3 regions of the Allorhizobium sp. Av2 genome follow, and region 2 is predicted to be linked to each of the others. Evidence: predicted binding sites of a transcription regulator. Region 2 holds the regulator's gene; each other region holds the start of a gene.

Region 1 (3,281 bases), on a different replicon from region 2:
GCAAAGCCGTTGCCGCCCGCCCACAGATCTTGGGCTCTCAGGTCTTCGGCCCGAAGGCCAAGCGTTGCTGGTCCGATAGCCTGTTCGGTTGCCCTAAGGTCAAGGTCCTTTCCGAAAACGGTGACCTGCCCCTGGACGCCGATCACGACAGGCAGAAGATTGATTGCGGGGGTGCCGATGAAGCGCGCCACCGTCAATGTCGCTGGGCGGTGGTACAGTTCATCGGGTGTACCCAATTGCTCAATCCGGCCCTCATGCATCAGCGCGACACGATCCGACATGGTCATGGCCTCGATCTGATCATGGGTGACATAGATGAAGGTAGCGCCAAGGCGGCGATGCAGGCCCGCAAGCTCTTCGCGCATATGGGCGCGAAGCTTGGCATCGAGATTGGAAAGTGGCTCATCCATCAAGAAGGCAGCAGGCGAACGCACCAGCGCCCGCGCCAATGCTACACGCTGCCGCTGGCCACCTGAAAGCTGGGCAGGTCTGCGATCCAGAAGATGCGCAATCTGCAATGTCTCCGCAGCCTCTTCAACGCTGCGCTTGATGTCCTTGACAATCTCGGAAGGCGCGACCAGACGCCCGATCAGCGGCAATCGACCCGCAAGCGACAAACGCCGCATCCGCAGCGGTGTGGCGATGTTCTGCCGCACGGTCATGTGGGGATAGAGCGCATAGGACTGGAACACCATCGCCAGATTGCGGTCGCTCGGATCCATGTCGGTCACATCCGAATTATCGATCAGAACCTGACCGCGATCGGGCCGCTCCAATCCAGCAATGATCCGCAGCAGGGTCGACTTGCCACAGCCGGACATGCCAACAAGCGACAGGAACTCGCCAGGATGCACATCGAGATCAATATTCTTCAGAATATCGTCAGCCGCGAAGCTTTTTCCAATTCCAGCCAGTTTTAGAGAATGTTGCATCATTATGCGCTCCTTCGACGGAGCGTGTAATGGGGCGGCATTATGACAGCCAAACAACGGATCTGCGAAGGTTTAGTGAAAGATCCAGACGAAGTGATAATAAATATATTTTCGCCCAATGCCTTTTGAAACAGAAGAACAAAAAAGACCATTCGATTTCGAGAGGTCAGAGTTCGAATAACATTTTAAGTTGTATTCGTCGCTATCATTCAATGCCCCGAACTGTTTTGTTCTTCGCAACTGGTAACGCAGTTTCGCTCCTGTCGGAGCATTTTCATCGAAGCGGAAACCCTCTGGCGATTTAGATTTTGCCTTAAGGAAAAGCGGAACACTGATTTTGCAAAAAACACAAATGACATCGGAGATACAAACGATCTGCCCGGTTCACTTTGAAGCCGACAGACCGTTGGTGTCATGAAAGGTTCATTCAAAGGCCCCAAAACTTCTCAACAAATGACAGATATCAAATGTGAGGATCTGGAATGGCTGAATTAGCATCTTCAAGTTCGCAGATAAACAGCACGAGCCATCCTCTCGATCGACCCCATGGAACAGGCAAGTGGTTCTTACCGGTCTTCGGTGTCGTGCTGTTGCTTGGACTTGGATATATCGCCTATGCGCTTGGTCAGGACCTCACCAGCACTGTCGCGGTTCCGTGGATTTTGCTTGGCCTGGCGCTTATGATCGCGCTTGGGTTTGAGTTCGTCAACGGCTTCCACGATACGGCGAATGCCGTCGCCACCGTGATCTACACACGCTCGATGCCCGCTGAATTCGCGGTCATGTGGTCGGGATTCTTCAATTTCCTAGGCGTTCTGACATCGAGCGGCGCTGTCGCCTTCGGCATTCTTTCCCTTCTTCCGGTGGAACTGATCCTTCAGGTTGGCTCAGGCTCCGGCCTTGCCATGGTGTTTGCCCTGCTGATCGCCGCCATCGTCTGGAACCTCGGCACCTGGTATCTGGGCCTGCCCTCCTCCAGTTCCCACACCCTGGTCGGCTCGATTATCGGTGTCGGTCTCGCCAATCAGTTTCTGGCACCGGCGGGTTCGGCAACGAGTGGCGTCGACTGGTCGCAAGCGACCAATATTGGCCTGTCCCTGTTGATCTCACCGCTGATCGGCTTTGGCTTTTCCGCAATCCTGCTGTTGGCCATGAAACTGTTCGTGAAGAACAAGGCGCTTTACCAGGAGCCGAAAACCAATCAGCCGCCGCCGCTCTGGATCAGAGGCCTGCTGATCTTCACCTGCACCGGCGTCAGTTTTGCGCATGGATCGAACGACGGTCAGAAAGGCATGGGCCTGATCATGCTGATCCTGATCGGCCTGGTGCCGACCGCCTTCGCCCTCAACCGCACACCGGATGTGAATTATCTCGAAGCCTATAAATCCTCTTCGGCGCAGGTCGAGACCGCGCTCGGCAAATATATCAAGCCGGGTGTGTCGGTTGCAGATGCAAAAGCCACCGTCGCGGATGCCGTCAAGACCAAGACCTGGAACGAGACCACGACCTTCGCCCTCCAGCAATATATCCACGCGACAAGCGCGGAAGTCGCCGCTTTTCCAACCCTGGAAGCAGTCCCGAGCCATCTGGTGCAAAATATCAGAAACGATATCTATCTGATCGGTGAGGCCTTGAAGCTGATCGACAAGCAGAAGCTGCTGCCGATGGAGGCAAGCGATCTTGCTGCGGTCAGCGCCTATCACAAGGCGGTCGACAATGCGACGAAGTTCATTCCGACCTGGGTGAAGGTTGCTGTGGCCCTGGCGCTTGGCCTGGGAACGATGATCGGCTGGCGGCGCATCGTCGTTACTGTCGGCGAAAAAATCGGCAAAACCCATCTCACCTATGGCCAGGGTGCAGCCGCTGAAATCGTCGCCATGGTCACGATCGGGGCCGCCGACCATTTCGGCCTGCCGGTTTCGACAACCCATGTCCTGTCATCAGGTGTGGCTGGCACCATGACCGCCAACGGCTCGGGCCTGCAATGGTCCACGGTCCGCAATATGCTGATGGCCTGGGTCTTGACACTCCCTGCCTCGATTGCCATCGCCTTTGTGCTTTACGTGGTCCTGCGCCAAGTGTTTTGAAGCCACCCCAAACAGAGAGAGCCTGGGACCATTTCTGATGGTGACGGAATGCGACGCGGCAGATGTGCGCGTCGCATTGTGACCGGTTGCGGATGAAAATAATGGAACCAACAGCTGCGTATTCAGTTCGCTTTTGTACATCAACAAAATCGCGGAGAGAATATGCCAAAGCAACGGTCCCAAACCACAGGCAAGAATGCGGCTGCAATCTCGAATGAGGCCACCATCCACGATCAGAAACTTGTGCGCGGCAAGGGTGGCG
Region 2 (3,281 bases):
CCGTCCATCGACGTGGTGGAACTTCGCGCCCGCGTCGGCATGGTGTTCCAGAAGCCGAACCCTTTCCCCAAGTCGATCTACGAAAACATTGCCTACGGCCCGCGCATCCATGGTCTGGCCCGCAACAAGGCGGACATGGACCAGATCGTTGAAAAGAGCCTTCAGCGCGCCGGTCTTTGGAACGAAGCAAAGGATCGCCTTCAGGAGCCGGGAACGGGCCTGTCCGGCGGTCAGCAGCAACGTCTGTGCATTGCCCGCGCCATTGCCGTCAGCCCCGAAGTCATCCTGATGGACGAGCCCTGCTCGGCCCTGGACCCGATTGCAACGGCCAAGGTGGAAGAGCTGATCCACGAATTGCGGGCCAATTTCACCATCGTCATCGTCACGCATTCGATGCAGCAGGCCGCCCGCGTGTCCCAACGCACGGCGATGTTCCATCTCGGCCAGCTGGTCGAGGAAAACGATACCGACAAGATGTTCACCAACCCGGACGACCAGCGGACCCAGGACTATATCATGGGCCGGTTCGGCTGATCCGACGGTTGATTGAAAATGCATCTTTTTAAAGGATCAGAACATGACAGCGCATATCTACACCGCCTTTGACGAGGAACTGAAATATCTGATGCGCCGCATTTCGGAAATGGGTGGTCTGGCCGAGCAAATGGTGGGTGAATCCGTTCGCGCCCTGGTCAATTCCGATGCCGCCCTCGCCCAGAAGGTGATCTCCGACGACGTGATCATGGACAATGCCGAGCGTGAAGTGGGTGACAAGGCAATTGTCACCATTGCAAAACGTCAGCCCATGGCCGCCGATCTGCGCGAAATCATCGGTGCGCTCAGGATCGCTTCGGATCTGGAGCGTGTCGGCGATCTCGGCAAAAACAATGCCAAGCGGGTGATGGCGGTGCAGGGCACTGGCGTGCCGCGCAAGCTGGCCCGTGGCATTGAGCATCTTTCGGAACTGGCGATGACCCAGCTCAAGGAAGTCTTGGATGTCTATACCACCCGCTCGGCGGAAAAGGCCAAGTCGATCCGCGACCGCGATGAGGAGATCGATGCGATCTACACCTCGCTGTTTCGCGAATTGCTGACCTATATGATGGAAGATCCGCGCAACATCACCACCTGCACGCACCTGCTGTTCTGCGCCAAGAATATCGAGCGTATCGGCGACCATGCCACCAATATCGCCGAGACCATCTATTACATGGCCACTGGCGCACAGCCCGAAGGCGAGCGCCCGAAGGACGATACGACGACCGCTTTCGGGGTCGCCGATTGAGATGACAGTGCGAGGATAGTGACTCATCCTCGCGTTGACTGACATGCTGATATCTCAAGGTGTCAAGATCTTGAGATATCAGAGAAAAGCATACCAGGAGCCATGGTCTATGGCTGCCGGTATGAAACCATGACGGAGATTGGCATCGGACAGCTCAGCGTCTGACGCCAAATGGGGTGGGGGCTTCACCCGAAGGTTCGACCTGTGGCGACAGGCCAGCCTTCCAGTCACAGTAGAGCGCCATCATAAAGCGCAAACATGCTGTAAACATCGAAATTCTCGTATTGCCATGTTCTTTTTCGCCAGAGCGGACAAGGAAGGGCTTGCGGGAAGACTCTCTCATTGAAGGTATGGGATCGAATGCTGCCGAAAATTGCCGTCGTTGAAGACGAAGAAGCCCTGAGCGTCCTTTTGCGTTATAATCTGGAATCTGAAGGCTATGAGGTCGAAACCATTCTGCGGGGAGACGAAGCCGAGCTTCGCCTGCAGGAACGGGTACCGGATCTGCTGATCCTCGATTGGATGTTGCCGGGTGTTTCCGGCATTGAGCTATGTCGCCGCCTGCGGATGCGGCCCGATACCGAGCGCCTGCCGATCATCATGCTGACGGCGCGCGGCGAAGAGAGCGAGCGGGTGCGTGGACTTGCCACCGGTGCCGACGACTATGTCGTCAAGCCTTTCTCGACGCCGGAACTGATGGCCCGTGTCAAGGCTATGCTGCGCCGCGCCAAGCCGGAAGTTCTGTCCAGCCTGCTGCGCTGCGGCGATATCGAGCTTGATCGCGAAACCCACCGTGTCCATCGCAAGAGCCGCGAAGTGCGCCTCGGCCCGACCGAATTCCGGCTGCTGGAATTCCTGATGACCTCACCCGGCCGGGTGTTTTCCCGCTCTCAACTGCTGGATGGCGTCTGGGGCCATGACATTTACGTGGACGAGCGCACGGTCGATGTCCATGTCGGACGGCTGCGCAAGGCGCTCAACTTTTCCAATATGCAGGACGTGATCCGCACGGTGCGCGGCGCCGGCTATTCGATGGAAGCATAAGATCGCTGCACGGTTTTTATGGACCGAAAACCCAGTGGAACGAAAAAAGCGAGCCGGGCGGCTCGCTTTTTTTATGACATGCGATCGGAGATCACGGGCAGAGATCAGCGGGCGTTAGCGGCAGCCCGGCGCCGCTCGTTTACCGGCTGGTAGGCGAGCTTCGCGTGATATTTGCAATAGGGCGAATTATCCTGGCTATCGCAGCCGCAGAAGTGAAACTCATCGGTCATCGGGTCGCCAACCGGCCATTTGCAGGTCCGCTCGGTGAGGTCTGTCAGCGACAGACGGCGCGAGGCTGGCAGGATGGTGGTGTTGAGAACCGGCAGGACAGCCATGTTCTCGGTGACATCCATGTCGAGATCGTCGTTCAGCGCGGTCGCCGCAGCAGTGCGCGCGGCTGGACGCGGCGCGCTCGAAGGCGTGCGTGCGGCAAAGTTCGGTGCGCGGGGCGTGGACGGTGCTGGCCGCTTGGGTGTGCGCGCTGGCGTGGCAGTAGGACCGCCTGCCTTGGCGCGGCCCGGAAGGCACAACCGATGCACCTTGCCAATCACGGCATTCCGGCTGACGCCGCCAAGCTGTGTCGCAATCTGACTTGCGCTCAGGCCTTCGGCCCATAATTTCGTGAGTCTTTCAACTCGCTCGTCCGTCCAGTTCATGCCGCAATCTCCGCCTGGTGCACGCGCTTGACGCGGAATCCATCATCCATGTCCCAGAAGGTTCCGGAACCCAACTTTCCTCGTGTTGTCGGTGACTGTTTCCGCCGCATGCAGTGTAGTAATTCGTCATTAACCTAGTGTGAGCCTGACTCCGTGACAAGAGTCGCCGAATCATCGTGAATCGAATTTCAGGCTTTTCCCCAACTTGCTATCCACCGATTTTTTATCGATGCGATCTCATCAAGAGGGTTTCCAAGAACATCTCGGTACGATCCGGTTGCAATACCTTTGCCCCT
Region 3 (3,281 bases), 1.3 Mb from region 2:
CTCTTCGCTACAGCGAAACACGTTGGCGGTCATGGCTTTGGATACCGGCAAGGACAGAGCCTCAACCCCACCTTTGCCGATGGCTGACGCCAGATCGCGCTCGGTGAAAATCCCGACGATCCGGCTTTCCATGCCGACAACCACCACCGCACCGATCTTGTTGTGATGCAGGACCTTGGCGGCCTCGGCCAAACTGACCGTCGGACCGACCGTAATGACATCACGACCTTTTTCGCTGAGAATATTCCTTACTGTCACAGACATATGCGCCTCCTCCTGGCAAATCTCCGGGCATGCAGGATTGGGTGCCTCTCCTCCTCCTGGATCGACACCCCCTGATCAGGAATGCTGCCTGTATTTGCTAGAGAACGCAACCAATTGGATGCATCGACACAGCTTTTTTTAATCGTCTGCCATTTTTTGCCCGATTGGGCGGCGGTCAAACAGCGCAAACCCCAGAAAACCTAGGGCGAAACCACCCAGATGCGCATCCCACGCGATGGCCGCGCCCGGATCACCAACCAGCGGAATCCCGAATGCGATGATCACGTTGCCGGCCAGGAACATGATAATGAAGACAAGGACGGTGCGCTCAGACAGGCTGGCCAACACGCTCAACCGGGGTGGAAAGGCATCCTGTTCGCGCAGCCGCAGTCCGGAGCGTCCGGGGCCGAAGGCAAACCGGCAGGCAGCTCCCATCAGGCCGGAAATGACGCCGGAAGCGCCAATCAACAGGCTTGCATCGCCCCAGTTCAGGCAGACATGCGCAACAGCGCCAGCGGCTGACGTCGCCAGCCAGAACAGCCAGAAACGCACTGCGCCTATGCGGCGCCAGACCGGCGTGCCGAAGGCAGCGAGCCATAGGCCGTTGAAGCCGAGATGCTCGATACTGCCATGCAGCAACGAATAGGTGAACGGTGTCCACAGCCATGCCAGATCCTGGTTGGAAAAATCATAGACATAGCGCACCGGCGAGAAGCCGAATTCCACCATGATCCAATTGGAGATTTCATCAGACAGAATCCAGCCGGTCAGGGCATAGATTATCACCAGCAGCAGCAGCGCCAGAAGAATACCGCCCGGCATATTGAACACCGGTTCGCGTCCACCAGTCTCCGGGCCGAGGCCCTCGTCCAGCGGATCGTCCCCATCTTCAGGCTCGCGGTCCCATTGCCCCTTCGGCCTGTCGTCCATGCATCTCTATTCCTTGTGATCCGTGAGCATCAGCATATAGCGAGAGATCGGCAAAAGGAAATGCAGGAGATCGCCGCTGTCAGAAAACTGTTGCACACAGACCTTAAGCAATCGCCAGCAAGACGGTTTCATTCCACTACGCCCAAGATTGACATGGGAATTTCACAGCTATTAATCTACCAACCTGACGAATAACATCCGCCGCTGCGAAAGCCCGGAAAACGCAGCAGATCAGCGGCAAGCTCTCGTTATCGCAGGGTTTCCAGAGCCCCAAGAGAAAGGCCATCCATGAAAAAACTCTCTTCAATCGCCGCATTCGCGGCTGTCCTTTCCCTTGCAACAGCGCTGACGCCAGCCTTCGCCGATGGCCTCACCCTGCCCCCTGTTCCAGCCGGTGTCGGCCATGCCGATAGCGCGCCTCCACCGGCAGGCGTCATGGCCTATGTGGATACCGGCGCAACCAACCAGCGCGGCGACGCCTGCCATGCGACACCACAAACCAATGCCGGTGTGCGGGTTCTCTCCGGTTTCCTGGATCTTTGGACGCCTCGCACGCCCTTCGTCGATGCCGATCAGGAGGCCGCGGCCAAGGATGGTTGCCCGGCGATTGCCAAATCGGACTGGAGCGGCATTCCCGGCAGCCCGACCGATGGGGTCAAGAAGCTCCCGCAATTGCATGAACAGAATATTGCATATTCCATCAAGGTCACTGGCGAACATACGCCGGAACGCGATCTGGCCGCCTATCTGGACGACCGGCGCGGCAAGAATGTCAGCATTACCGATGGCCTTGGCCCCCTCGCCGACGCCTGGCGTCAGGGCGTGCGGCAGACAACGACGATCACCGGCATGCCCGCTGACGCGACCAGCGTCAAATATGATGACAAGGGCAATAATCGCGGTGTCGGCTCCAAGGACAATACCGATCTCGGCAAGGCTGTCGACCTGATCGAGGCGGGAAGCGCCGATGGCTCGACCGAGCCTGCCAAGCGCTATTACAAATATGCCCGTCCCTACCGCGCCAGCGACAAGGTGCGGATCGTACCGCAACTGGAATTGGCCAAGAGCGACAAACCGGCCTCCGACGGCGGCTTCCCCTCCGGCCATACCGCCGAAGGCTGGCGCGATGCACTGGTGATGGCCTATCTGGTGCCGCAGCGTTACCAGGAAATGCTGATCCGCGCCGCCATGCTCGGCGAAAACCGCATTCGCGCTGGCATGCACCAGACCTTCGACGTGCTGGGTGGGCGGGTGTTGGCCACCGCCATCGTCGCCTATAATCTCAACCGCCCGGATTATACGCCGCTGCGCAGCGAAGCCTATCAGCAGAGCCAGACCTGGCTGATGAAGCAAACCGGTGCGAAAGACGGCCAGGCGCTGCTGGCAGCGGCCCATGCCCTGCCGAAATCGACGGATGCCTATGCCGATTACGCGTGGAACAAGCAATTTTTCGAACCACGCCTGACCTATGGCTACAAGCAGATCGGCGATCCATCCTTGGCGCCCAGCGTGCCCAAGGGTGCCGAAGTGCTGCTGGAAACCCGCCTACCCTATCTAAGCGCCGACCAGCGCCGGGTCGTTTTGAAAACCACGGAACTGGCGTCCGGCTATCCAATCATCAGTGATCCCGAAGGCTGGGGCCGCCTCGACCTGTTCCGTGCTGCCGATGGGTACGGCGCCTTCGACGGCGATGTTACCCTTGTGATGGACGCCACCAAAGGCGGCTTTAACGCCGACGACACCTGGAAAAACCCGATTTCCGGCAAAGGCAAGCTGACCAAGCAGGGCAGCGGCACGCTGACACTGTCTGCCAAGAACAGTTGGACCGGCGGCACGGTGATCGAGGACGGTCGCCTAGTTGCGCAATCATCAACCGCCTTGGGCAAGGGCGACGTTTATCTTGCTGGCGGCACGGTGGACATTGCCTCCGCGCCTCTGACCGTGACCGGCACACTGACGCTGCGCAACGATGCGACATTGGACATCACATCCAGCAAATCCACGAAAGCCCCAAGCCTTGTCGTCAGCAAGACACTGTTTATTGACGGTGGAAAACTGGTGGTCAAACCTGAGGGTCAATGGAAAGC

The links. The regulator PhoB, encoded in region 2, activates phosphate uptake and scavenging genes when phosphate is short. The targets are predictions, from matches to a motif close to TGTCATNNANCTGTCAT.
Region 1: a site for PhoB is predicted at 1,343-1,359, ahead of FS819_RS19930 (inorganic phosphate transporter). Genes of this name have one in related genera too.
Region 3: a site for PhoB is predicted at 1,272-1,288, ahead of FS819_RS07015 (acid phosphatase). Genes of this name have one in related genera too.

The regions. Positions count from the first base shown of each region.
Region 1 is NZ_CP192697.1:433,454-436,734, reverse strand. Features, by position in the region: gene FS819_RS19935 (ABC transporter ATP-binding protein) at 1-935, opposite strand, end outside; gene FS819_RS19930 (inorganic phosphate transporter) at 1,415-3,019, shown strand; gene katE (catalase) at 3,182-3,281, shown strand, end outside.
Region 2 is NZ_CP192696.1:132,979-136,259, reverse strand. Features, by position in the region: gene pstB (phosphate ABC transporter ATP-binding protein PstB) at 1-534, shown strand, start outside; gene phoU (phosphate signaling complex protein PhoU) at 578-1,285, shown strand; gene phoB (phosphate regulon transcriptional regulator PhoB) at 1,646-2,329, shown strand; gene FS819_RS00660 (GcrA family cell cycle regulator) at 2,434-2,985, opposite strand.
Region 3 is NZ_CP192696.1:1,450,613-1,453,893, reverse strand. Features, by position in the region: gene FS819_RS07025 (CBS domain-containing protein) at 1-264, opposite strand, end outside; gene FS819_RS07020 (rhomboid family intramembrane serine protease) at 403-1,194, opposite strand; gene FS819_RS07015 (acid phosphatase) at 1,483-3,281, shown strand, end outside.